Linked DNA regions of Aliidongia dinghuensis. The protein of the gene in region 1 interacts with the protein of each later gene in a pairwise test. Links are inferred from orthologs where the notes say so. Each region holds a gene or a part of one and is shown on either strand. Other genes may lie near its edges.

What was found.
Region 2: the proteins of IEY58_RS16930 (region 1) and dnaA interact in binary tests that used the Escherichia coli proteins (3 or more experiments, as listed by UniProt). The link is inferred for Aliidongia dinghuensis from one-to-one orthologs.

The regions. Positions count from the first base shown.
Region 1 is NZ_BMJQ01000008.1:258,507-268,807, forward strand. Bases 7,334-10,301 are described here. They hold IEY58_RS16930 (replicative DNA helicase), read right to left. Parts: upstream 9,599-10,301; coding sequence 8,069-9,598; downstream 7,334-8,068. Other genes in these bases: alr (alanine racemase), read right to left, coding at 7,334-8,031; IEY58_RS16935 (SAM-dependent methyltransferase), read right to left, coding at 9,674-10,301. Also shown: IEY58_RS16890 (sensor histidine kinase), read left to right, coding at 1-1,076; IEY58_RS16895 (SDR family NAD(P)-dependent oxidoreductase), read right to left, coding at 1,089-1,790; purF (amidophosphoribosyltransferase), read right to left, coding at 1,793-3,250; IEY58_RS16905 (CvpA family protein), read right to left, coding at 3,247-3,912; DNA repair protein RadA, read right to left, coding at 3,921-5,324; IEY58_RS16915 (ABC transporter ATP-binding protein), read right to left, coding at 5,366-6,136; IEY58_RS16920 (MlaE family ABC transporter permease), read right to left, coding at 6,133-6,906; more of alr, read right to left, coding at 6,907-7,333. UniProt on the Escherichia coli protein: The main replicative DNA helicase, it participates in initiation and elongation during chromosome replication. Travels ahead of the DNA replisome, separating dsDNA into templates for DNA synthesis.
Region 2 is NZ_BMJQ01000015.1:89,580-105,722, forward strand. Bases 7,395-10,207 are described here. They hold dnaA (chromosomal replication initiator protein DnaA), read right to left. Parts: upstream 9,625-10,207; coding sequence 8,164-9,624; downstream 7,395-8,163. Other genes in these bases: argC (N-acetyl-gamma-glutamyl-phosphate reductase), read left to right, coding at 7,395-8,001. Also shown: gyrB (DNA topoisomerase (ATP-hydrolyzing) subunit B), read right to left, coding at 1-2,200; DNA replication/repair protein RecF, read right to left, coding at 2,339-3,613; IEY58_RS25210 (TerC family protein), read right to left, coding at 3,807-4,541; IEY58_RS25215 (hypothetical protein), read right to left, coding at 4,553-4,801; IEY58_RS25220 (TerB family tellurite resistance protein), read right to left, coding at 4,843-5,280; dnaN (DNA polymerase III subunit beta), read right to left, coding at 5,606-6,724; more of argC, read left to right, coding at 7,054-7,394; rpsT (30S ribosomal protein S20), read right to left, coding at 10,491-10,751; IEY58_RS25245 (NAD(P)H-quinone oxidoreductase), read left to right, coding at 11,153-12,151; IEY58_RS25250 (DUF1013 domain-containing protein), read left to right, coding at 12,338-12,910; IEY58_RS25255 (propionyl-CoA synthetase), read right to left, coding at 13,057-14,958; IEY58_RS25260 (acyl-CoA synthetase), read left to right, coding at 15,127-16,143. UniProt on the Escherichia coli protein: Plays an essential in the initiation and regulation of chromosomal replication. Binds in an ATP-dependent fashion to the origin of replication (oriC) to initiate formation of the DNA replication initiation complex once per cell cycle.

The DNA.
Region 1 (10,301 bases):
GCAGCTACCGCCGCGTGCTCGCGACGCAGGAGCTCGCCTGGTCGGCCGAGGCCTGCCGCATTCTGGGTTATCCACCGGGCATGGCGCCGAATTCGCTCGAGCGGTTCCTGGCGCTGGTCCATCCGGACGATCTCGAGATGGTCGGAGACAAGCTGCGCTCGGCACAGGAAGGCCGCTCGTATGGGCTCGATTTCCGCATCGTCGATGCCCACGGCGACATGCGCCATGTCCATGCCATGGGCACGCCTGAGCTCGACGATGTCGGCGTGCCGATCGCCGTCGACGGCATCATCCAAGACATCACCGAACGCAAGCAGATGGAGCAGGCGCTGCGCGACGCGCGCGACGCGGCGGAGCGCAGCAGCCGGGCGAAGTCCGAGTTCCTGGCCAGCATGAGCCACGAGCTGCGCACGCCCTTGAACGCGATCATGGGCTTTTCCGAGATCATGCGCGAGGAGATCCTGGGACCGGTCACCGTCGCGAAATACCGGGAATATCTGGGCGACATCCACAGCAGCGCGCAGCATCTGCTGCTCATCATCAACGATATCCTGGATATCGCGCGCATTGAGGCCGGCCGGGTCGAGCTCAAGGAAGCCCGCATCGATGTCCGGCGCATGATTGATGATTGCACCCGCATGCTGCGCGGGCGCGCGGGCGACGCGGGCCTCCGGCTGGAGGCCGAGTTCGAGAGCGATGCATCCTGGTGTATCGGCGACGAGCGGCTGCTGCGTCAGGTGCTGATCAATCTCGCCTCGAACGCGATCAAGTTCACGCCGGCCGGCGGGCGCGTCGGCATCCGGGTCGGGCGCACGGCCGGCGGCGAGTTCGCCTTCACGGTCGAGGATACCGGCATCGGCATGACGGCGGCGGAGGCGGCGGTGGCGCTCAGGCCGTTCGGGCGGGTGCAAAGCGCGTTCGTGCGCACGCGCGACGGGGTCGGCCTAGGCCTGCCGCTTGCCAAATCTTTCGTCGAACTGCATGGCGGCGAACTGACGGTCGATTCCGCACCGGGCCGCGGCACGCGCGTCGTCTTCAAACTGCCGCCCTGGCGGACGGCGACGGCGCTCGCCTAAACCAGTACGCGCTTAAACCAATACGCGATCAAGGAAGAGGCTGGCGATCTCGTCGGGCTGCGCCATGATGGCCTGGTCCTCGCCTGGGAAGGCAGTGCGGCGCAGCTTGGTCGCGACCGGCCCGGGGTCGACGAGGCCAACGCGAACGTTCGTCTTGGTGAGCTCGGCCGCCCAGACATGGACCATCATCTCGAGCGCCGCCTTGGACACGGCATAGGCGCTCCAATAGGCGATCGGCTCGCGGCCCGCGGCACAGCCGGTGAAGAGCGCTCGGCCGGCCGGCGCCAGCTTCAGGAGCGGCTCCATCGCGCGGATAAGACGCCAGTTGGCGAGGAGATTGGTCTCGATGACCTGCTGGAAGACCTTCGGGTCCTGATGGCTCATCGGCCCGAGCGAGCCCAGATGGCCGGCATTGCCGACGAGGATGTCGAGCCGGCCGAACCGCTCGTAGAGGGCGGCGCCCATCTGGTCGATCTTGTCGAACTCGCGCAGGTCGAGCGGCACCAGCGTGGCGCTGCCGCCCAATGCCCGGACCTGGTCGTCGACCTCTTCGAGTGCGCCGACCGTGCGCGCGACCAGCACGCAATGAGCGCCCTCGGCGGCGAAGCAGCGGGCAACGGCCGCACCGATGCCGCGCGAAGCGCCGGTCACGAGTGCCACGCGGCCGGCGAGCCGGCCACCCCTCTGCCCACTCTCTTCCCGAATGCCCGCCATGTTCAGGCGATCTCGTTCATGAGCGAAAGATTGGTCGCGAGACTGCCCTGCTCGAAGTCGAGCAGCGGGATCGGATAGTCGCCGGTGAAGCAGGCGTCGCAATAGCGCGGCGCCTTCGGATCGCGCTTCACCTCGCCCAAGGCGCGGTAGAGCCCGTCGATCGACACGAAGGCCAAGCTATCGGCGCCGATGAACTTCGCCATGCCTTCGGTGTCGAAGCGCGAGGCGAGCAGCTTCTCGCGCTCCGGCGTCGCGATGCCGTAGAAGCAGGAATTGTTGGTCGGCGGGCTCGAGATCCGCATATGGACCTCCTTGGCGCCGGCTTGGCGGACCATCTCGACGATCTTGAGCGAGGTCGTGCCACGGACGATCGAATCGTCGACCAGCACGACACGCTTGCCCTCGATGTGGCGGCGGTTGGCGTTATGCTTCAGCTTGACGCCCAGATGGCGGATCTGGTCGGTCGGCTCGATGAAGGTGCGGCCGACGTAATGGTTGCGAATGATGCCGAGCTCGAACGGGATGCCGCTCTCGAGCGAATAGCCAAGCGCCGCGGGCACGCCGGAATCCGGCACCGGGATGACCGTGTCGGCCTCGACCGGGGTCTCGCGCGCCAGCTCCATGCCGATGCGCTTTCTCACCTCATAGACGCCGGTCCCCTCGACGATGCTGTCGGGGCGGGCGAAGTAGATGTACTCGAACACGCAGAAGCGGCTCGGCCGGTTGCCGAACGGATGGTGGCTCTGCACGCCGCTCTCGTTGATGACGACGATCTCGCCCGGCTCGACGTCGCGCACGAAGTCCGCGCCGATGATGTCGAGCGCCACCGTCTCGGACGCCAGCACGTGCGAATCGCCGAGCTTGCCCAGGACGAGCGGGCGCACGCCCAGCGGATCGCGCACGCCGATGAGTCCTTCCTTGGACAGGGCGACGAGCGAATACGCGCCCTCGACCTGGCGCAGCGAATCGACCATCCGTTCCAGCACCGTGCGCCGGAGACTGGTCGCGATCAGGTGGATAATCACCTCGGTGTCGCTGGTCGACTGGAACAGGCTGCCGCGCCGGACCAGCTGGTTGCGGAGCTGGTAGGAATTGGTGAGGTTGCCGTTGTGGCAGATGGCGAGGCCGCCGAACTCGAAATCGCCGAACAGCGGTTGGACGTTGCGGATCGCGACCTCGCCGGTCGTGGCATAGCGGTTGTGGCCGATCGCGGCGTTGCCGGGCAGGCGCTCCATGACCGCGGGCGAGCTGAAGTTCTCGCCGACCTGGCCCAGGCCGCGGTGGGCGTGGAACTGGGCGCCGTCGTAGGTGACGATGCCGGCAGCTTCCTGGCCGCGATGCTGGAGCGCATGCAGCCCGAGAGCGGTGAGGGCAGCGGCCTCGGCATGTCCGAACACGCCGAACACGCCACATTCTTCATGAAAGTGGTCGTCGTCGAACGGCACGGTCGTAAGCGTCATGGTTTTGATCCGGTCTGCAGGGCTTTGTCGACGAGATGGGTAAGATCGGTCTCGTCCTGTTGGGACGGGCCGGCGGGCGGGGCCTTGTTGGCGCCCATCGGCGCGTTGAGCTTGTCCAGGTCCTGCTTCACCTGGTTCGCCTGGTTCACTTTCTGGGCCGCTTCGCTCGCAGCCTGAGTGCCGCGGTCGAGCACGTTGCGCGGGATGAGCGCGTTCAAGCGCTGCGCCCCGGCCTCGAGCAGGGGCTGGGTATGGGCCTGGACCACCCAGTTGGGGCGATCCTCGGGCGCGAGGAACCGGGTCATGACGAGATAGGCGGCGCAGGCGACGAGGACGCCGCGCGCGACGCCGAAGATCATGCCGAGCGCCCGATCGATGGCGCCGAGGCTCGATTGCCGGACTTGGTTCGACAGCACGCCGGTGACGATGGAAAAGATGATGAGGCAGACCACGAAGACGGCGGCCGGAGCCACCACGTCGGCGAGCCACGGCTTCATGAAGCCGCGCGCGATAGTGCGCGCCGGGTCGAACAGATAGAACGTGACGACGAAGGCGCCGACCCAGGCGGCGATCGACAGGAGTTCGCGGGCGAAGCCGCGCACGAAAGCGAACAGGCCCGAGATCGCGACCACGGCGACGACAATGATGTCGAGCACATTCATGACGGTATTCAGGCCCTCATCGCCGGGGTGGTAACGCGCTCGGTGTCGAACATGTCGACGAGCTCCTGCAAATGACCGATCTCGTTCTGGACGATGCCGGCCGATGCCGGTTTCTGTCGTCCCCGTCGCGCCGGTCCGAGCGCGCGTTCGAAGCCAAGCTTGCCCGCCTCTTTCAACCGTGCGTCCGACTGGCTGACCGGCCGGATCTCGCCCGACAGACCGATCTCGCCGAACACGACCATGTCCGTCGGCACGGGCTGCCCCGTCAACGCCGACACCAGCGCCGCGGCCACTGCGAGATCCGCCGCCGGCTCCGAAATTCTAAGGCCTCCGGCGACGTTCAGGTATACGTCGTTCGATCCGATTGCAAGGCCGCAACGTGCGTCCAGAACGGCCATCACCATTGCAAGCCGCGCGGAGTCCCAACCGACGACGGCACGCCTGGGTGTACCGAGCGGCGATGGGGCGACGAGCGCCTGGATCTCGACCAGCACCGGCCGTGTTCCTTCCATGCCGGCGAAGACTGCGGCACCGCTGACGGCCCCATGGCGATCGGCCAGGAACAGGGCGGAGGGGTTCGCGACCTCGCTCAGGCCCGCGTCGGTCATCTCGAATACGCCGATCTCGTCGGTTGCCCCGAACCGGTTCTTGACGCCGCGCAGGATGCGGAACTGGTGGCCGCGCTCGCCCTCGAAATAGAGCACGGCATCGACCATGTGCTCGAGCACGCGCGGGCCGGCGATGGCGCCGTCCTTCGTCACGTGGCCGACCAGGATGAGGGTGAAGCCCACGCGCTTGGCGAGCCGGATCAGCTCTTGGGCTGCCGCGCGCACCTGGCTGACGGTACCGGGCGACGAATCCAGCATGTCGAGATACATGGTCTGGATCGAGTCGATGACGACGATGTCGGCAGCGTGGGCGTGGTCGAGCGAGGCCGCGATGTCTCGGATGCTGGTCGCCGCCGCGAGCTCGACCGGCGCGTCGGTGACGCCGAGGCGGCTCGCGCGGAGCCGCACCTGGTCGACCGCCTCTTCGCCTGAGATATAGACGCATTTGGCGTTGTTGCGCGCGAGCGAGGCCACGACCTGCAGCAGCAGCGTCGACTTGCCGATGCCGGGGTCGCCGCCGACCAGGAGGGCCGAACCCGGCACGAGGCCGCCGCCGCACACCCGGTCGAACTCGGCGATCCCCGTCAGCCGACGCGGCGCCGCCTCGCTCGAGCCCTCGAGCCCGACGAAGGCGATGCGCTTGCCCTTGGCCGCCCCCGATGCGCCCAGCCCCTTGGGCGGGCCCTCGGGTTCGGCCTCCTCGATCAGGGAGTTCCAGCCGCCGCAGGCCTCGCAGCGGCCGCCCCACTTGCTATGGACTGCCCCGCATTCCTGGCAGACGAACCGGCTGCGGGGGCGAGCCATGGCTCAGTGGCTCCTGCCCGGCAGGGGCGCGCGTCTCGCGATCACGACGCGCGGATCTCCATCTTGATTGGCCCTTCGGCGCGGCCGTGGATGAACTGATCGACGTAGGGATTGCCGGACTTGTCGATCTCGGCGGTCTCGCCCTGCCAGATGATCCTGCCGTGGTAGAGCATCGCGATGCGGTCCGAGATCTTGCGGGCGCTCGCCATGTCGTGGGTGATCGAGAGCGCCGTGGCGCCCAGGTCGCGCACGCAGCCGACGATGAGCTCGTTGATCACGTCGCTCATGATCGGGTCGAGCCCGGTCGTCGGCTCGTCGAAGAAGATGATCTCAGGCTTGGCGGCGATGGCGCGGGCGAGGCCGACGCGCTTCTGCATGCCGCCCGAGAGCTCGGCCGGCGTCAGGTCGGCGACGTCGGCGCCGAGCCCGACCTTGGCGAGCGTCTCGATGGCGACGCGCTTGGCTTCCGCCGCTCGCATGCCTTCACCCTGGATCAGGCCGAAGGCGACATTCTGCCAGACGGGCAGGGAGTCGAAGAGGGCCGCCCCCTGGAACAGCATGCCGAACTTCGCCATGAGCCGCGCGCGCTCCGAGCCTGTCAGGCGGGCCGTCGGCTGCCCGTCGACCAGGATCTCGCCCGAATCCGGATGGATCAGCCCCAAGATGCATTTCAGCAGCACGGACTTGCCGGAGCCGGAACCGCCGATCACGACGACGCTCTCGCCCTGGTCAATCTCCAGATTGATGCCCTGCAGCACCTTCTTGCGGCCGAACGCCTTGTAAAGGTTCCGGATGACGATCTTGGCGGTCATGAGAAGAATACCGACGTCAAGAGATAGTCCATGAGCAGGATCACGATCGAGCTCGAGACCACGGCATTGGTCGTGGCGGAACCCACACCCTGGGCGCCGCCGCGCGAATGGTAGCCGTGATAGCAGCCGAGCAGCGTCACGATGAAGCCGAATACCGCGGCCTTGACCAGGCCCGAGACGACGTCCGGCGTCTTCAAGGCCACCCAGGTCTGGTGCAGGTAGCTCGACGGATTGTAGTCGAGCAGGTAGACCGCGACGATATAGCCGCCCAGGATGCCGATGATGTCGGCGATCACGACCAGGAGCGGCATGCAGACGACGCCGGCCAGCACGCGCGGCACCACCAGGTATTTGAACGGATTGGTCGAGAGCGTCGAGAGTGCCGCGATCTGGTCCGTGACGCTCATGGTGCCGAGCTCGGCCGCGATGGCGGCGCCGACGCGCCCCGCGACCATCAGTCCGGCGATGACGGGCCCAAGCTCGCGCGTCACCGACAGCACGACGAGCAGCGCCACGGCCGCGTCGCCGCCCAGTCCGGAGAAGCCGGTATGGCTCTGCAGCGCCAGCACCATGCCGGTGAAGAGCGAGGTCAGGCCCACGACCGGCAGCGAGTTGTAGCCGATCTGGATCATCTGCCTCAGCAGAAGCTTCCAATAGAGCGGCAGGCGGACGATGTGGCTCAAGGCCACGCCCGCAAACAGGATGAGGCGCCCGACACTGGCGAAGAAGGTGAGCGCCGACCGACCGATGGTCGCGAGAATGTCGCCCATCTAGGCGGCAACCGGTCCGTAGAGGCGCATCAGGCGCCGGGAGAGGCGGGTCAGCACCTCGTAGCCGATCGTGCCGCAGTCGCGGGCCAGATCGTCGGCGCCGTATTGCGGCCCCAGCACATCGACAAAGCCGCCGGGGAGCACCCATTGCGGCGGCACGGCGCTGACATCCACTGTGACGAGATCCATCGAAATGCGGCCGATGACGGGAATGGCCACCGGGCCTAGGAAGACGCGCGCAGCATTGCTGCCGGCCCGCAGGACGCCGTCGGCGTAGCCGACGCCCAGCGTCGCGACCCGGCGCGGCCGGTCTGCAGCGTAGGTCGCACCATAGCCAACGGTCCGTCCAGCGTCAATCTCGCGAACTTGCAGGATTTTTGCTTTGATCCCAACGACTTGACGCATCGGGTTCGCCTGTGTCGGCGTCGGATTGAGGCCGAACAGTGCCGCCCCCGGGCGCACCAGCTCGAAATGATAGTCGGGGCCGAGGAAGATGCCGCTCGAGGCTGAGAGGCTGCGCATCGCCTGGGGCAGGCGGGCGGCTGCGGCCGTGAAGCTCGCGTGCTGCAGCGCGTTCAACGGATGGTCGGGCTCGTCGGCGCAGGCGAGGTGGCTGATGATCGCCGTGACCGGCATGCCTTCGATGAGCGTCGGGTCGGCGGCGAGGCGATCGATCTCCTCGGGCGGCAGGCCCAGGCGCGCCATGCCGGTGTCGAGCTGCAGCAGTGCCGGCCGGCCGGGCGCCGCCGTCCGCCAGGCCGCGATCTGGCCAAGATCGTTCAGCACCGGCAGCAGGTTCGCATAGGCGGCAAGCTCGCGCGCCGTGCCGGGGATGGGGCCGGACAGCACGGCGACGCGCGCGTCGGGCGCTGTCTTGGCCAGGCTCTGGGCCAGCGTCACGCCCTCGTCCGGCGTTGCGACGAAGAACCAGCGGCAGCCGGCAGCGGCGAGAGCGGTTGCAACCGGCAGCACGCCCAGCCCGTAGGCGTCGGCCTTGACCGCGGCGCCGGTCAGGCAGCCGGGGCCGACGCGAAAGGCGAGCTGGCGCCAATTGTCGACGATCGCCTGCAGATCGACGGTGATAAGTCCGGTGACCCCGGGCGGCGCGTCGACGGTTGGGGGCACCCAGCCGGCCAGCGCCTGAGAGACATTAGCCTCTGGGCTACTCGTGGATCTCGGGGAGGTGGTCGGCGCCGACATAGTCACCAAATTTGGTCGTAGCACCGTCGAAACTCAAGGTGATGATGCCGATGGGGCCGTGGCGCTGCTTGCCGATGATCACTTCGGCCTTGCCATGGGCGGCGCTAAAGCGCTGCTGCCATTCGGTATAGCGCTCCAAGTGCTTTTCCGCGGATTCCTCGGGTCGGCGCGCGGGTTCCGCTCGGCCGAGGTAATATTCCTCGCGATAGACGAACATGACGACGTCGGCGTCCTGCTCGATCGAGCCCGACTCGCGGAGGTCGGCGAGCTGCGGCCGCTTGTCCTCGCGCTGCTCGACCGCACGGCTGAGCTGCGAGAGCGCAATGACCGGCACGCTCAGCTCCTTGGCGAGCGCCTTCAGGCCGCGGGTGATCTCGGAAATCTCCTGCACGCGGTTCACTTCCGCGCCGCGCCCGGGCGTGCCCTGGAGCAGTTGCAGGTAGTCGACGATGATGAGGTCGAGCCCCTGCTGGCGCTTCAGGCGCCGGGCGCGCGTGCGCACGGCGGCGATCGACAGCGCCGGCGTGTCGTCGATGAACAGCGGGATGCTCTGCAGCTCGAGCGAGGCCTGCACGAACTGGTCGAACTCGTCGCGCGAAACCTCGCCGCGGCGGATCTTGTCGCCCGACACGCCCGAGGCCTCGGACAGGATGCGGGTCGCCAGCTGCTCGGCCGACATTTCGAGCGAGTAGAAGGCGACGACGCCGCCGTCCTCGGCGATCGCCTCGCCGGTAGCGCCGCGGCCCTGGCGATAGGCGCGGGCGACGTTGAACGCGATGTTGGTCGCAAGTGTGGTCTTGCCCATGGACGGGCGGCCCGCAAGGATCATCAGGTCCGACGGATGGAGCCCGCCCAGCTTCTTGTCGAGGTCGCGGAAGCCGGACGAGACGCCCGAGGTCTTGCCGTTGCGCTTGTAGGCAGCCTCGGCGATTTCGGTGGCTGAAAGCAGCGCCTGCTTGAACGGCTGGAAGCCGCCGTCCGCGGCGCCGGCGGTCGCCAGGTCGAACAGCTTCTTTTCCGCGACTTCGATCTGCTTCTTGGCGTCGAGGTCGAGGTCTTGCTCGTAGGCCTCGTTGACCACGTCGCCGCCGATCTCGATCAGCTCGCGGCGCAAGTGCAGATCATAGATCTGCCGGCCGTAGTCCGCGGCGTTGATGATGGTGACGACCGAGGCCGCGAGCTGGGCCAGATAGCGCGCACCGCCGATGTCGACCAAGGCGCCGTCCTGCTCGAAGAACGGTTTCAGCGTGACGGGACTCGCGATCTGGCCGCGCTCGATCAGCTTCTCGACCGCGCCATAGATCCGCTGGTGCACCGGCTCGTAGAAATACTCGGGCCGGAGAAACTCCGAGACCCGGTGATAGGCCGCGTTATTGACGAGCAGCGCGCCCAGAAGCGCCTGCTCGGCTTCGAGGTTCTGCGGTGGCGTACGATAGGCGGGGACGTCCGGCTGCGCCGGGACGACCGGCGCGGGCGAGCGGGCTGGGTCCATGTTGCCCACAACCTACTGCCGACCGGCCGGCTCAGACCACGGCTATTCCATCCACAGGCCTGTGGATAACGGGGATCAGTCGGCGCAGCCCGCCTGGCGCGGCGGCAGGGCCGAGACGAGCGGATGCGCCGCCTTCCACTCGTTCATGTAGTCGCGGGTCATCGGCACCGCGTCGACGCGCTTCGCCAGCTGGATCTGGAACACCATCAAGTCCTGGACGCGGAAGCCCGCCTCCGACGCCGCGAGATAGAACTCCCACATGCGGCAGAACCGCTCGTCGTAGAGCGCCTTCACCTTCTCCCAGTGGGTGAGGAAGCGCTGGCGCCAGTGGCGCAGCGTCTCGGCGTAGTGCAGCCGCAGGATCTCGATGTCCATGAGCTGCAGGCGGGCGCGCTCGATCGCCGGCAGCACCTCGGAGAGCGCCGGGCAGTAGCCGCCGGGGAAGATGTATTTCCGGATCCAGGGGTTGGTCGTGCCGGGCCCGTCCTGGCGGCCGATCGCGTGGATGAGCGCCACGCCGTCATCGGTCAGAAGGTCGTGGATCTTGTCGAAATATTCGCCGTAGTGATTGACCCCGACATGCTCGAACATGCCGACCGAGACGATGCGGTCATAGCGGCCCTGGTCGAGACGATAGTCGCGCATCTCAAAGCGCACGCGGTCTGAGAGCCCGGCCGTGGCGGCCCGGTCGTTCGACATCTTG
Region 2 (16,143 bases), on another replicon or contig:
TCTCCGTGTCGCGCGCCTGCAGTGTCGCGGGTGCCGCGAAGGTGCCCAGGAGATAAGGCCGCTGCTCGTCGAGCCGGCGGGCTTCCTGGCTCTTGGCCGAGATCGGGTCGATCACGAAGCGCTGCTGCAGCCCGCGCACGACGCGGCTGAAGCCGACGCCCTCGCCCTCGACGACCGCGGCTGCCCAGGGTTCCTCGCCCTCCTCGGCAAGCTGACCCAGACGGCGCGCGGTCTCGGCCGCGGCCTTGGCCGCCTGCTCCGGATCGGAGAACGCGCCAGGCGCGAACAGGCCGGCCATGGCCGCCTGCTCGACCAGGTCCTTGCTGCCGATCTTGCGCGCGAGCGGCTCGACCCAGCTGCGGCAGGCCCTGGCCCGGTCGACGAGATCGCGCAGGTCGTTGCCGCCGCGCTGCTGGCCGTCGGCCTGCACCAGCACCGCGCCGTTCAAGCCGGAGGTGATTGAATATTCGTCGAGCGCCGCGTCGTCCTTCAGATAGACCGCCTGCGACGAACCGCGCTTCGCCCGATAGAGCGGCGGCTGGGCGATGTAGAGATAGCCGCGGTCGACGACCTCGCGCATCTGGCGGAAGAAGAAGGTCAGGAGAAGCGTGCGGATGTGGCTGCCGTCCACATCGGCGTCCGTCATGATGATGATCTTGTGATAGCGCGTCTTTTCGGCATTGAAATCGTCAGGCCCGATACCGGTGCCGAGTGCCGTGATAAGCGTGCCGATCTCCTGGCTCGACAGCATCTTGTCGAAGCGCGCACGCTCGACATTCAGGATCTTGCCCCGGAGCGGCAGGATCGCCTGGAACTTGCGGTTGCGGCCCTGCTTTGCCGAGCCGCCGGCGCTGTCGCCCTCGACCAGGAAGATCTCGGACTGCGCCGGATCGCGCTCCTGGCAGTCGGCGAGCTTGCCCGGCAGGTTGGCGAAGTCGAGCGCGCCCTTGCGCCGGGTGAGCTCGCGCGCCTTCCGGGCCGCCTCGCGCGCGGCCGCCGCCTCGACCGCCTTGGCGATGACGCGCTTCGCGTCGGCCGGATGCTCCTCGAACCATTGCTGCAGCTTGTCGCCGACGATCGCCTCGACCACCGGGCGCACCTCGGACGAGACCAGCTTGTCCTTGGTCTGCGACGAGAATTTCGGGTCCGGCACCTTGACCGAAAGCACGCAGGTGAGCCCCTCGCGCGCATCGTCGCCGGTCAGCGCCACCTTCTCCTTCTTCGCGATGCCGCTTTCGAGCGCATAGGCGTTGATGGTGCGGGTCAAGGCACCGCGGAAGCCCGCGAGATGCGTGCCGCCGTCGCGCTGCGGGATGTTGTTGGTAAAGCACAGCATCGACTCGTGGTAGGAGTCGGTCCATTGCATCGCAACCTCGACCGTGATGCCGTCGCGCTCGCCCGCGACCACGATCGCCGGCGTATGCAGCGGCTGCTTCGCCTTGTCGAGATAGGCGACAAACGCCTCGAGCCCGCCCTCGTAGAACATGGTGACGGCCTTGGGCTCGGCCGTGCGCGCATCGGTCAGCACGAGCGTGACACCGGAATTGAGGAACGCGAGCTCGCGCAGGCGGTGCTCCAGGGTCGCGTAGTCGAACTCGGTCTTGGTGAAGGTCTCGGTCGACGGCAGGAACGTCACCTCCGTGCCGGTGCGCGGCTCGCCGGCGCGCTTGCTGTCGGCCGGCATCATCGGCGCCTGGCCCACGATCTCGAGCGGCGAGACCGCATCGCCGTGCTCGAAGCTCATGGCGTGCTCCTGCCCGCCGCGCCAGATGCGCAGGTCGAGCCGGCTCGACAGCGCGTTCACCACCGACACGCCGACGCCGTGCAGGCCGCCCGACACCTTGTAGGAATTCTGGTCGAACTTACCGCCGGCATGGAGCTGGGTCATGATGACCTCGGCGGCCGACACGCCCTCCTCCTTGTGCACGTCGGTCGGGATGCCGCGGCCGTTGTCGCGCACGGTCACCGAGCCCTCGGGATTGAGCGTCACCTCAACCGTGTCGCACCAGCCGGCGAGCGCCTCGTCGATCGCATTGTCAACAACCTCGTAGACCATGTGGTGCAGGCCCGAGCCGTCGTCGGTGTCGCCGATATACATGCCCGGCCGCTTGCGCACCGCGTCGAGGCCGCGCAGCACCTTGATCTGGTCTGCGCCGTACTGCTCGGCCGACGGGTCTTGATGGGGAACGGGCTCACTCATGGTCGCTATTCTCTTTGAGGCTCTTTGGACGCCACCGGCCGGGAGGGCATGGGACGTCGAAGGGATAGGCTGGAACGAAATTCGGGCGAGGCCGGGGCAAAGATGCCTGCGGAAGCCGGCGATCGACAAACTCAGCGATCAGGCATGAGGCGCATCATGCTGGATCATGCCGTCGGCGACGGTCAGGAAGTCGGCGCGGCCGCCGAGCTCGGCGAACAGCTCGCGGTCGGTGCCGGTCAGCCACGCCTGGCTGCCCAGCGCCTCGATCTCATCGAACAAGGCCCGCCGGCGCGTCCGGTCGAGATGGGCCGCAACCTCGTCGAGCAGCAGGACCGGCGCCGTGCCCTTGGCCCCGGTCTGCAACCGCGCATGGGCCAGCACGATCGCGATCAGCAGCGCCTTCTGCTCGCCGGTCGAGCATTCGGCCGCGATGGCGCCCTTGGCCGCGTGGCGCACCTTGAGGTCGGTGCGGTGCGGGCCGACCGCAGCCCCGCCGATCTCGGCATCGAGCCGGCGGTGGGCCGCGAGCTCCGCCTTGAGCCGATCCTCGACAGCGAGCGCCGGCATCTCGTCGAGCCAGCCCTCGATGCCGCCGTCGAGCCCGAGCCGCGGCGCCGGGAAGGCGCCCGGCTGACCGACGGTCGCCGGGCGCATCGTGGCAGGCCGGGCCGCGGCGGCATCGAGCCGTTCCGTGATCTCGCGGCGGGCGGCCGCGATGGCGACGCCCTCGCGTGCCAGCGTCTCCTCCAGCACGGCGAGCCATTGCGGATCGGCCCCGCCGGCGCGCAACAGCTTCGCCCGTTCGCGCAGCGCCCGCTCATAGGCGGCGAGGCGCTCGGCATGGTCCGGGTGATAGCCGAACACCAGCCGGTCGAGGAAGCGGCGGCGCGGCGACGCCCCTTCCTGGAACAGCCGGTCCATCTGCGGCGTCAGCCAGACGAGATTGAGATAACCCGCGAGCCCGGCCTGCCCCTTGAGCGCCTGGCCGTCGACCCGGACGAGGCGCCGGTCGCCCGACTCGCTCGAGCCGTCGCGCCCGGTACCAATCGCGACCAGCCCGTCCGGCGTCGCGAGCCGGGCCGCGACCGCCCAGGGATGCGCGCCACCTGGATCCTCGCCGTCCGGTTCGCCCCCGGTGAGTTCCGGCCGCCGGTCGATCTCGGCCAGACGCGCCCGGCGCAGCCCGCGCCCCGGCGCCAGGAACGAGACTGCTTCGAGCAGATTGGTCTTGCCGGCGCCGTTCGGGCCGGTCAGCACGACCGCCCGCGCATCGACCTCGAGCCGGGCCGACGCGTATGAGCGGAAATCGGTGAGGTCGAGCCTGAGCACAGCCACCGGCGCGCCGTTCGCAGGACACGCGGCGGGAGCGGCCTCGACCGGAGTCGAGGGCAATCCGGCGATACCGTCGGGCATCAAGGCATTGTCCAATCGAGGGGCGGGGTCACTGGACGACGGCGGGTGCACGGATACAGGCGGGCAGTCTCGGATCAATGCAAACTCTGATCAAGGCTTGGGGGAACCCCGCAGGAATCCGTCTTGCTCCGCCCGGTCATCGGCACGGACTCGAATCACGCGAGATTACACTGCCCGCCCCCGGATCAGAAGCTTAATCGCGCGCGCGTGCACGCGAGGGCCCCGCTGAGCCCCGCTGGCGCGCGGCGAGCTGGTTCAGGCTCTCGACGGCGATCGAGAAGCCCATGGCCACATAGATATACCCCTTGGGCACATGGAAGCCCGCACCATCGGCGACGAGCGTCGTGCCGATCAGCAGAAGGAAGCTCAGCCCCAGCATCCTCACGGTCGGATGGCGATTGATGAAGCCCGATACCGGCCCCGACGCGCCCAGCATGACGAGCATGGCGAGCACCATGGCCGTGGCCATGATCCAGAGCTCGCCGGCCATGCCGACCGCGGTCACGACGCTGTCGATCGAAAAGACGACGTCGAGCAGAACGATCTGCAGGAGGATGCCGACGAAGCTCGCTCGGGCATGGGTCCGCGACGCCTCGCTCCCCTCGCCCTCCAGCCGATGATGGATCTCGGTCGTGCCCTTGTAGATGAGGAACAGGCCGCCGGCGACGAGCACCAGGTCGTGCCAGGACACCGGATGGTCGCCCACGCTAAACAGCGTCGCCGTCAGCCCCATGAGCCAGGCGATGGACGCGAGCAGCGCCAGCCGGGCGATGAGCGCCAGGCCGAGGCCGATGAGGCGCGCCGATGCCCGTTCGGCCGGCGGCAGCCGGCCGGCGAGGATCGCCACGAACAGCAGATTGTCGATGCCAAGGACGATCTCCATCGCCGTCAGGCTGAGGAGGCTCGCCCAAAGCTGCGGGTCGGTCACGAACGTTATCCTTAAGGTTGCTTTCGGTGATCCAGCTCGGCGTGCAGCCCGCCGATCCAATGCGGCCGGCGCAGTGGCGGCAGGTCCTCGGCCAGCAGCAAGAGGCCGAGCGGCAGCATCCACAGCCCGAGCACCGGCAGAATGCTGAGCAGGCCGCCGACGACCAGCGCCACGCCGGCCGGCAGCCGGGCCCAGCGCGAGCCGGGCCGGCGCAGCCAATGCAACGGACGGCTGAGGCGATCCGGCAGACGGTCGATCATCAGATCAATCCGCCGGTCGACTGCTGGGTCGGGCGAAGGCGTCACGCGTCGAGTCCCGCCACATGCGCCGCCCGCGGGCCGAGCGCCACGCGGATGAGCCGCAGGATCTGCAGCTCCCGGTGGTGCAGGTGATCGTCCGACACCGCGATCAGCTCAGCGAGCTCGCGCACGAGCCGCGCCGGCGCCCGGCCGGCCAAGGCTTCGAGGCTGGCGACCGCGGCCGCGACGCCCATCGGCTCGCCGAGCTGGCGCAGCCGGCCCTCGAAGATGTCCATGACCTCGGCCTCGGCGAAGGCAGCGAGCAGCCCGTGCTGCTTCAGGAAATCGAGGAATTGGCGACGCTCGGCCGGCTCGACCCAGCCGTCAGCGCGGGCAACCAGCGCCGCAGCGGTGACAAGCGCGTCCAGCAGCTCTTCCTCGCGATAATCCTGATGCGCCCGGCTCAGGTCCGACGGGCTGCGGTCACGATGCGTCGACATCAAGGGGGAACTCCTCTCGTTGGGGACGCCCCTTGCTCCGGCGCATCGCGAACGCCCCGGACCAGTCGATTCGAGAGAGAGGAGTGCTGGGTTTGGATCCTCGGGCCCACGACATCGACCGGTCTCGCGCGCCCAAAGCGCCGGAGACTCGGGGGTGATCCGACATCGCGAGGTTGGCCGACAACCGAAGTCGGCGTCCTCGCCAGAGGGGCCCGGATCAATTCTTGACGCTCGTCACGTGGGCCCGCGCCCGGCGCCCGTCAAGACCCTGAAACGAAAGAGGCCCCGTTGCCGGGGCCTCTTTGCAGATCTACGCCATGGGCGCTCAGACGCGCATCGGCATCAGCACGTAGAGCGCCGAATGGTCGCGCGCATCGCGCAGGATGGTGGGCGACGCCGCGTCCGCCATCACGAACTGCGCATCCTCGCCCTCGATCTGCTGGGCGATGTCCAGAAGATAGCGCGAGTTGAAACCGATCTCGATCGGCGAGTGCTGATAGCCGACCTCGATCTCTTCCGACGCCGTGCCGTTCTCGGGGCTGGTCGCCGACAGCACGAGGCTGCCCTGGTCGAGCGCCAGCTTCACCGCCCGGCTCTTCTCGGTCGAGATGGTCGAGACGCGGTCGACCGCCTCGGCGAACAGCTTGGTCGCGACGTCGAGGATCTTGTCGTTGCCGGCCGGGATGACCCGGTCATAGTCCGGGAACGTGCCGTCGATCAGCTTCGAGGTCAAAACACCGTCGCCGAAATCGAAGCGGATCTTGGTCTCGGAGAGTTCGATGCGCACCGCCTGGTCGGTCTCGTCCAGGAGCTTGCGCAACTCCTGCACCGTCTTGCGCGGCACGATCACGCCCGGCATGCCCTTCGCCCCCTCGGGCAACGGCACGTCGACGCGCGCCAGGCGATGGCCGTCGGTCGCGACCGCGCGCAGCACGTCGACCTCGGCACTCTGCGCCGCGTGCAGGTAGATGCCGTTCAGGTAGTAGCGCGTTTCCTCGGTCGAGATCGCGAAACGCGTCCGGTCGATCAGGCCCTTAAGATCGTTCGCCGCGAGCAGGAACTCATGCGCGAGCGGGCCACCGGACATGACCGGGTAGTCTTCCGCCGGCAGGCAGGCGAGCGTGAAGGTCGAGCGCCCGGAGCGGAGCGTCAAGGCGCCGCGGTCGCCGCTCGCGTCGAGCTCGACCTGGGCACCGTCCTTGAGCTTGCGCACGATGTCGTAGAGCGTGTGCGCCGGGGCCGTAGTCTTGCCCTCGCGCGCGACCTGGGCCGGCACGACCTCGACCACCTCGAGGTCCATGTCGGTCGCCGAGAGACTGAGGCGCCCGCTTTCCGCGCGCAGCAGCACGTTCGACAGGATGGGAATGGTATTCCGGCGCTCGACGACGCTCTGGACGTGGCCGAGGGCGCGCAGCAGCGCCGCGCGTTCAATCGTGATCTTCATGGTGTCTGGAATCGTACCAAGGGGCGCCCATTAGCCGAGGTTACTACAGACGGACCAGAAAGCGGACCGACCCGTCGGTATCGGCCCTTGCGGCCGTTCCCCACGGACGGTTCGTATAACATAGTTTTTGCGGCCGGCGCATGCGGATTGCATGCGGGCGGCCCCGGGTTTGCCGTGATCGCGGCCGGTGATGAGCGCTTGGGACACAGCATGGTTGCGGTCCGCGATGTGGTCCCGGGGGTGAAGGTTGATAATATGCCTGTCATCGAGTGCGGCTTAACGTCCGACTCGGGACGATCCTCCACCGGGAAATTCGCGGGATCAGCGCCATGACCACACGACCGACGGTATTCATCGATGGCGAAGCGGGCACGACGGGACTCGAGATCCATCGACGCCTGGCCGGCCGCACCGATATCGAGATCGTCAGCCTGCCGGCAGACTCGCGCAAGGATCCGGCCGCACGCCGCCGGGTGCTGAACGAGGTCGACCTCGCGATCCTGTGTCTGCCCGACGACGCCTCGCGCGAGGCGGCTGCCATGGCCGAGGGCGGCCCGACCCGCCTGCTCGATGCGTCCACCGCGTTCCGCACCCATCCGGACTGGGTCTATGGTTTCGCCGAGCTGGCACCCGGCCATGCCGAGCGCATCGCGGCTGCGAAGCGCGTTTCCAATCCCGGCTGCTATCCGACCGGGGGCATCGCGCTGCTGCGCCCGCTCGTCGAGGCCCAAGTGCTGGGCGACGATTATCCGGTCTCGGTCCATGCCACCTCGGGCTATTCCGGCGGCGGCAAGAAACTGATCGAATCCTACGAGAGCAATCCGCCGGGCGAGGACGCGAGCGCGCTCCGCTATTACGGCCTCAATCTCGAGCACAAGCACGTGCCGGAGCTGCAGGTGCACAGCCGCCTCGCCCACCGGCCGATCTTCCTGCCGTCAGTCGGCGCGTGGCGCCAGGGCATGCTGGTGGCCATACCGCTCCATCTCCGCGCACTGGCGAAGCCGGTGGCGGGCCCCGACCTGCACCGGATCCTCGACGACTACTATCGCGGCCAGCGCCTGGTGCGCGTGCTGCCGTACGTCGAGACGAGCAAGGGCAGCCTCGGCCATCTCGATATCGAGGTGCTGAACGGCACGGACATGCTGGAGTTGTTCGTGTTCGCCCATCCGGGCCACGGCCAGGCGACGCTGGTGGCACGCCTCGACAACCTCGGCAAGGGCGCCTCCGGCGCCGCGGTCCAGAACATGGACCTGATGCTGGGGCTGGCGCGGGCTTAGCCGCCCGCGCCTCCTGCGGTAAAAAATCGTCATCTCCCCGGGCTTGTCCCGGGGATCCACGCCGCGCCGCGCGCACATCGCCTGAAACAGGGTCTCAGGCCCAACCGCGTGGATGGCCGGGTCACGCCCGGCCATGACGGGAAGAGAGCGGGCAGGAGACCCTCAGCTCTCCAGCATGCGCCGCAAAAGGTCGATGTCCTCGCCGAGCGCGCGGTCCTCGGCCAGGAGCTCCTCGATCTTACGCACGGCATGCATGACGGTCGTGTGGTCGCGGCCGCCGAACTTGCGGCCGATCTCGGGCAGCGAGCGCGGCGTCAGCTGCTTGCAGAGATACATCGCGACCTGGCGCGGGCGTGCCACGGCGCGGGCGCGACGGGCCGAATGCATGTCGGCCAAGCGAATGTTGAAATGCTCGGCGACCCGCTTCTGGATCTCCTCGATCGTGATCCGGCGGTCGTTCGCGCGCAGCAGGTCGTGCAGCACGTCCTGGGCGCTTTCGAGCGTGATCGAGCGGCCGACCAGCTGGGCGTGGGCGGTGATGCGGGTCAGCGCCCCTTCGAGCTCGCGCACGTTCGACGTGATCTTGTGCGCCAGGAACTCGAGCACCTTGGCCGGCACCTGGGCCTGCTTCTGCTCCGCCTTCGCCTGCAGGATGCCGAGGCGGAGCTCGTAGGTCGTCGGATGGATGTCGGCGACCAGGCCCCAGCCGAGCCGCGACTTCATCCGCTCTTCCATGCCTTCGAGATCGGACGGCGACTTGTCGGCCGAGATGATCACCTGGCGGTTCTGGTCGACCAGCGCGTTGAAGGTGTGGAAGAACTCCTCCTGCGTCGAGTCCTTGCCGCTGATGAACTGCACGTCGTCGATCATCAGCACGTCCACGGAGCGGAACTGCTCCTTGAACGCCATCGTGTCCTTGAACCGCAGCGCCTTGATGAACTGATACATGAACTTCTCGGCCGAGAGGTAGATCACCCTCCGGCTGGAATCATGCCGCCTGATGTGCCAGGCGATCGCATGCATCAGATGGGTCTTGCCGAGACCGACGCCGCCATAAAGGAAGAGCGGGTTGAACGGTGCGGCCCGGTTGCCCGACACGGCCGATTCTGCGACCCGGCGGGCCGCCGCATGCGCAAGCTCGTTCGGCTTGCCGACGACGAAATTCTCGAAAGTGAAGCGGGGGTCGAGCGGCGCCGAGATCTCGCGATCGTCCGCCGCGTCGCCGACCGGGGTCACGGTCGCGGCGGCACCGGCACGGCCGGCTTCCTCCGCGGGCTCGCTCAGACGCGGCTCGGGCTCTGCCGACGCGACGAGGGCCGGCTCGGCGACGAGCGCTGCCGCGGCGACGCGCCGGTCGCCGACGACGATCTCGACCACGTTCACATTCTTGTTCTCGCCGGACCAGAGCGCCTGGATGCGGTCGGCGTAGTGGGCCACGACCCAGTCGCGCAGGAAGCGGGTCGGCACCTCGATCCGGATGGCGTCGCCCACCATGTCGGCGAGGCTCAGCGACGACAGCCAGCTGCGGTAGGCCGCCTCGCCGAACTCGTCGCGCAGCCGGCCGCGCACGCGCTGCCACTGGGCCGCGAGCGGACCGTCGATCTCGGAAATCTCGACGGTCACCTGCGGCACATCCCGCCCGGCACGAGGCCCCGGGCCGCATGGTGTCCAGTCACAATCATCATCGCGCTTCGAGCCAACACCCGCACCGCCCAGCCCATCTCGCAGATTGAAACCCGGTGACGCTCCGGTGGCCCCAGCTTCTCCCGAGCACGGGCGCACTGGTCCATCGGGGTCCAAGGCTCCGACAGGCCGCGCGGGCCGGCGGCGAGAAGTTGCTCGTCACCATCACGTCGCTGGTGGTCAAAATCCAACCCTCGGGGGTCCGACCAGCGAACCGCAAACGGAGCGCTGGATTTTGATCACCAAACCGACACTTTACTGACACGAAACCGTAACAGTGGGTTGTACCCATGCGGCGGTTTCGCATCTGGAGACGACCCGCCCGGCGCCGTAAAACGGCGCACCGGCAAACCGGCTCCAAAGATACGTTACAACGGCGATACGGCCCGATCAGCAGGCAAGCCTGCATCGCTACCGCATCTCCAGAAGAAATGTGTCCCCCATTACCCCAAGTTGCCGGCCGTTTCGGACCGACCACCCACGATCACTGCAATTTTACAAGTAATTCTCGATAGATTTACAGTATCGCACCGAGGCAATACCGCAAAACCTTCCCATCCGCCCTCACCACGCGCGGAACATCGAAAACTCCGCCCACGCGCCCTGCGGCGACAAGGCTTGAGAAGATTACCGATGGGTGACGCTGCTGGCAACGGGATCGTATGCGGAACGCGCGAATATTTTCGCTATACGATCGAAGTAAAGACAGTCAGCCGTCTTTACTTCGATCGCAAGGCAATCGAGTGGCAAGCCCCGTTGGATGACCGGCCCGCTGCAAGGGGGCCGGCCCGACGCGAGAGGTCGAGTTAGAGTGCGGCGATCCGGGCGTTCAAGCGCGACAGCTTGCGCGCGACCGTGTTCTTGTGCAGCACGCCCTTCTGCGCACCGCGCTGCAGCTCCGGCTGGGCCGCGAGGAAAGCCGCCTTGGCGTCGTCCTTGTTGCCGGACGCAATCGCCAACTCGACCTTCTTGACGAAGGTACGGATGCGGCCGATGCGGGCACGATTGACCTCGGTCCGCCGGAGGGTCTGGCGGAAACGCTTCTCAGCGGACTTGTGATTGGCCATGGGGAAACGCGCTCTCGGTGAAACGAAACTGTCAACGGGGTGGCGGGTTATAGCGGTCGGCCCACGGCGCGTCAAGCAACAGACGGCCGCACGCGTCCGAAGACCCGTCACGGAGGGCGCGGTTTCTAACGCCGAAACCGGCGGAAGACAAGCACTCAGAAGCAGGCGCGACCCTGACCAGCACCGACGGCATGAGCCGGATGCATGCGGCTCGTCCATGACCATTCGGTGACGGCAGGGCGATGACGGCAGGGTGGCGATGGCCGGGCGGCGATGGCTGGGCGGCGATGGCGGCGGCCGCTGGACCCACGACAGCCGGGACGGCATCATGGACGCCATCCATGCCCGCGAACGCCCTGGCGTCGCCCGCATCTCCCGCTCCCGTGACGAAAGCCCCTGCCATGACCGCTCTGCCTCAGACGATGACCGCGATCGAGATTGCCACGCCGGGCGAGGCCGATGTGCTCCGCCCCTCCGCGCGGCCGGTGCCGGCGCCCGCGGCGGGCGAGGTGCTGATCAAGGTCGCGGCCGCCGGCGTCAACCGGCCCGATGTGCTGCAGCGCCAAGGTCACTACGCGCCGCCGCCGGGCGCGACAGACATCCCAGGGCTCGAGGTCGCCGGCACGGTCGTGGCCCTGGGCTTCGGCGCCCATCACCTCAATGTAGGCGACCAGGTCTGCGCGCTGCTCGCGGGCGGCGGCTATGCCGAATATTGCGCCGTGCCGGCGGTGCAATGCCTGCCCGTCCCGGCCGGCCTTTCGTTCGAGGAGGCGGCCGGCCTGCCCGAGACCTTCTTCACGGTGTGGAGCAATCTCGTCGACCGGGCCCATTTCACGCCCGGCAAGACCGTGCTCATCCACGGCGGCACGAGCGGCATCGGCACGACCGCGATCCAGCTGGTGAAAGCGCTCGGCGGGCGGGCCTTCGCCACCGCCGGCAGCTACGACAAGGCCCATGCCTGCGAGAGGCTCGGCGCCGAGCGCGGCATCAACTACCAGCTCGAGGATTTCGTCCAGATCACGAAGGAACTGACGCACGGTCACGGCGTCGACATCATCCTCGACATGGTTGCGGGCGACTATGTCGCCCGCAATCTCCAGGCCGCGGCGGTCGACGGCGTCATCGTCAATATCGCGTTCCTCCGGGGCGCCAAGGTCGAGATCGACATCAACCTGGTGATGCGCAAGCGCCTGACCCTGACCGGCTCGACGCTCCGCCCGCGCTCGCCGGCGGAAAAGGGCGCCATCGCGGAGGCGCTGCACGCCCGTGTCTGGCCGCTCATCGCCTCCGGGGCGATCAAGCCGGTCCTCTACAAGACCTTCCCGCTCGCCCACGCCGACGAGGCGCACCGCCTGATGGAGAGCGGCGCGCACATCGGCAAGATCGTGCTGACCGTGTGAGAAGGCATGAGAAAAAATCACGACGCTGGGCGGGCTAGCGGGATCGGGCCTGTCCCGGCGCTTCCATCGCCGGGCCCGGTCGACTATATAAGCGGCATATCGTCATTTTTATGCATGTCGTAACCGGCACCCCGCTCCCGCGAGCGACCGCCGGCCGGTTCGCACGTCGCGAGGAGAAATAGAAGCATGCCGCTGCCCCTGATGCCCAAGGCCACCGCCGTGTGGCTCGTCGAGCATACCTCGCTGTCGTTCGACCAGATCGCGGCGTTCTGCGGCCTGCATGCGCTCGAGGTCCAGGCGATCGCCGACGGTGAAGTCGCGACCATGATGCAGGGCCTGGACCCTGTCGCGAACGGCCAGATCACCAAGGCCGAGATCGCCCGCTGCGAGGCCGACCCGGCGCTGCGCCTCAGGCTCGCGTCCGGCGCCCATCCCGTGCCGGCAACGAAGCACAAGGGCCCGAAATACACGCCGATCTCGAAGCGCCAGGACAAGCCCGACGCCATCGCCTGGATCCTGAAGAACCATCCGGAACTGTCGGACGCGCAGATCTCCCGCCTTATCGGCACGACCAAGCCGACCATCGCCGCGATCCGCGACCGCTCGCACTGGAACTCGCCCAACATCAAGCCGCGCAACCCGGTCGCGATCGGCCTCTGCAGCCAGGCGGACTTCGAGGCCCAGCTCGTCATCGCACGCAAGCAGAACCCGCACGCGGTCCGCGCCGAGCCGCTCCTGACCGAGATCGACGAGATCTAAGCAAAAACGAACCCTCGCCCGCTTGCGGGAGAGGGTAGCGAGCGTGAGCGAGCCGGGTGAGGGTCGACGAACCGCACGACCCTCCCCCTTCCCAGCCTCACGGCTGGGCCCCTTCCCTCTCCCGCGAGCGGGCGAGGAGTTTTCCCCTAAAACCCCGCCTCTTTCAGCGCATCGGCGATCTCGTCGAGTGCCGCCGGGTCGTCGATGGTGGGCGGGACCGTGACCGGCTTGCGGTCGGCGAGCCCGCGCATCGCCTGGCGCAGGATCTTGCCCGAGCGGGTCTTGGGCAGGCGGTTCACGACCAGCGTCCGCTTGAAGCCGGCGATCGGGCCGATCCGGTCGCGGACGAGCTGGCCCACCTCGCGCTCGATCGCATCGTCGGGTCGCGCAACGCCGGCCTTCAACACGACGAAGCCCACCGGCACCTGGCCCTTGAGCTCGTCCGCAACGCCGATCACGGCGCATTCGGCGACGTCCGGATGCGCCGCCACGACCTCCTCCATCGCCCCGGTCGACAGCCGATGGGCCGCGACATTGATGATGTCGTCGGTCCGCGTCATGACGAAGATATAGCCGTCCTCGTCGATGAAGCCCGCGTCGCCGGTCTGGTAATAGCCGGGAAAGGCCGTGAGGTACGACGCGACATAGCGGTCGTCCGCCTGCCAGAGCGTCGGCAGCGCGCCCGGCGGCAGCGGCAGCCGGACCGCGAGGTTGCCGATCTCGCCGGGCTTCGCGGGCTGGCCCGCCTCGTCGAGCACGCGCACGTCCCAGCCGGGCACGGCCTTGGTCGGCGAGCCGGGCTTGACCGGCAGCCGCGCGATGCCGAGGCAGTTGGCCGCGATCGGCCAGCCGGTCTCGGTCTGCCACCAATGATCGATCACCGGCAGGCCGAGCTGCGTCTCGGCCCAGGCGAGCGTCGGCGGATCGCAGCGCTCGCCGGCCAGGAACAGGGCGCGAAAGGCGCCGAGCGGCGCCTTTCTGATGAAGGCGCCGTCCGGGTCCTCGCGCCGGATCGCACGGAACGCGGTCGGCGCGGTGAACAGCACATGGACGCCGTGCTCGCGCACCACGCGCCAGAAGGCGCCTGCGTCGGGCGTGCCGATCGGCTTGCCCTCGTAAAGCACGGAGATGCAGCCGCGGATGAGCGGCCCATAGACGATATAGCTGTGGCCGACGACCCAGCCGACGTCGGACGCGGTGAACATGGTCTCGCCGGGTGCGAGCCCGAAGATGTTGCCCATGCTCCAATGGAGCGCCACCGCATAGCCGCCGTGGTCGCGCACGACGCCCTTCGGAACGCCGGTCGTGCCTGAGGTATAGAGGATATAGAGCGGGTCGGTCGCCGCCGTGTCGGCGCAGGGCACGGGCTCGGCCGCCGCAACCGCTTCAGCCCAATCGAGATCGCGGCCCGGCACGAGATCGCAGCCGAGCTCCGGCCGCTGGAAGACCAGGCAGTGCGCCGGCTTCGCCGCCGCGCGCTCGATCGCGGCATCCAGGAGCGGCTTGTAGGGAATGCGCTTCGCCCCCTCGATGCCGCAGGAGGCCGACAGGATCAGCTTCGGCTTCGCGTCGTCGATGCGGGTCGCCAGCTCGTTCGCGGCGAAGCCACCGAACACGACGGAATGGACGGCGCCGAGCCGCGCGCAAGCGAGCATGGCCATCGCCGCCTCGGGCACCATCGGCATGTAGATCACGACCCGGTCGCCCGGTCCCACGCCCAGGTGCCGGATGGCGCCGGCGAGCCGGGCGACGCGCTCGGTCAGGTCACGATAGGTGTAGCGCTCAATCCGGCCGGTGACCGGGCTGTCGTAGACGAGCGCCGTCTGCCCGCCGCGCCCGGCCGCGACGTGCCGGTCGAGCGCGTTGTAGCAGATGTTGATCCGCCCGCCCGAGAACCAGCGATAGAACGGCGGCCGGCGCGCGTCGAGCACCCGGTCCCACGGCCGGGTCCAGACAAGGTCGCGGGCGGCCTCGCCCCAGAAGCCTTCGGGATCGCCGAGCGCGCGGGCGCAAAGGGCGTCGAAGCGGGCGGCCGCGTCGTCAGTCATCGGTGATCCCTCCTGGCTTCCCCAGCGCTTTTTGCGGCGCGGCGGTTCTTGTCGTTGCATCGAACGGTAGCCCCTGCCGGCCAACCCGTCACGCCCCTTGCGGCCCATGACCGGTTCGGCGGATCATGCCCGCATGGCCTTGATTCTGCTCGAACGGACCTTCCCGACATGCAGCCCGTCGCTTCGCCCTATGCCCGTGATCTGGATCAAAATCCGGCGAATTTTACCGCGCTGACGCCGCTCGGATTCCTGGAGCGCGCCGCCGCGGTGCATCCCGACCGGCTGGCGATCGTGCACGGCGTCCGGCGCCAGACCTGGCGCGAGACCGCCGAGCGCTGCCGGCGGCTCGCCTCGGCACTCAACATGCGCGGCATCGGCCGCGGCGACACGGTTGCGATCATGGCGCCCAACATCCCGGAAGTGGTCGAGGCGCATCACGGCGTGCCGATGGCCGGCGCGGTGCTGAATGCGCTCAACATCCGGCTCGACGCGCCGACCATCGCCTTCATGCTGACCCATGGCGAGGCGAAGCTGCTCATCACCGACCGGGAGTTCTCGGGCGTCATCTCGGCGGCACTCGCCCAGATGACCGGGCCGAAGCCGCTCGTGGTGGACATCGACGACCCGCTGGCCGAGGGCGGCCAGTTGATCGGCGAGCTCGACTACGAGGCGTTTCTGGCCGAGGGCGATCCGGCCTTTCCCGGCCTGCCGGTCACGGACGAATGGGACGCGATCTCGCTCAATTACACGAGCGGCACGACCGGCAACCCCAAGGGCGTCGTCTATCACCATCGCGGCGCCTACCTGAACGCCATCGGCAACATCATGGTCTGGGGCCTGGCCGGGCATCCCACATATCTCTGGACCCTGCCGATGTTCCACTGCAACGGCTGGTGTTTTCCCTGGACCATCACGGCCTTGGCCGGGACCCATGTCTGCCTGCGCCGGGTCGAGGCCGGCGCCATCCTGGACGCGATCGAGCGGCATGGCGTCACGCATCTCTGCGGCGCGCCCATCATCATGACCATGCTGCTGAACACGCCGAACAAGCTCACGGAGCAAGGCCGGCGCATCGAGATGATGACAGCCGCAGCACCGCCGCCCGCCGCCGTAATCGAGGGCATGGAGCGCATGGGCTTCCACATCACCCATGTCTACGGCCTGACCGAGGTCTATGGCCCCGCC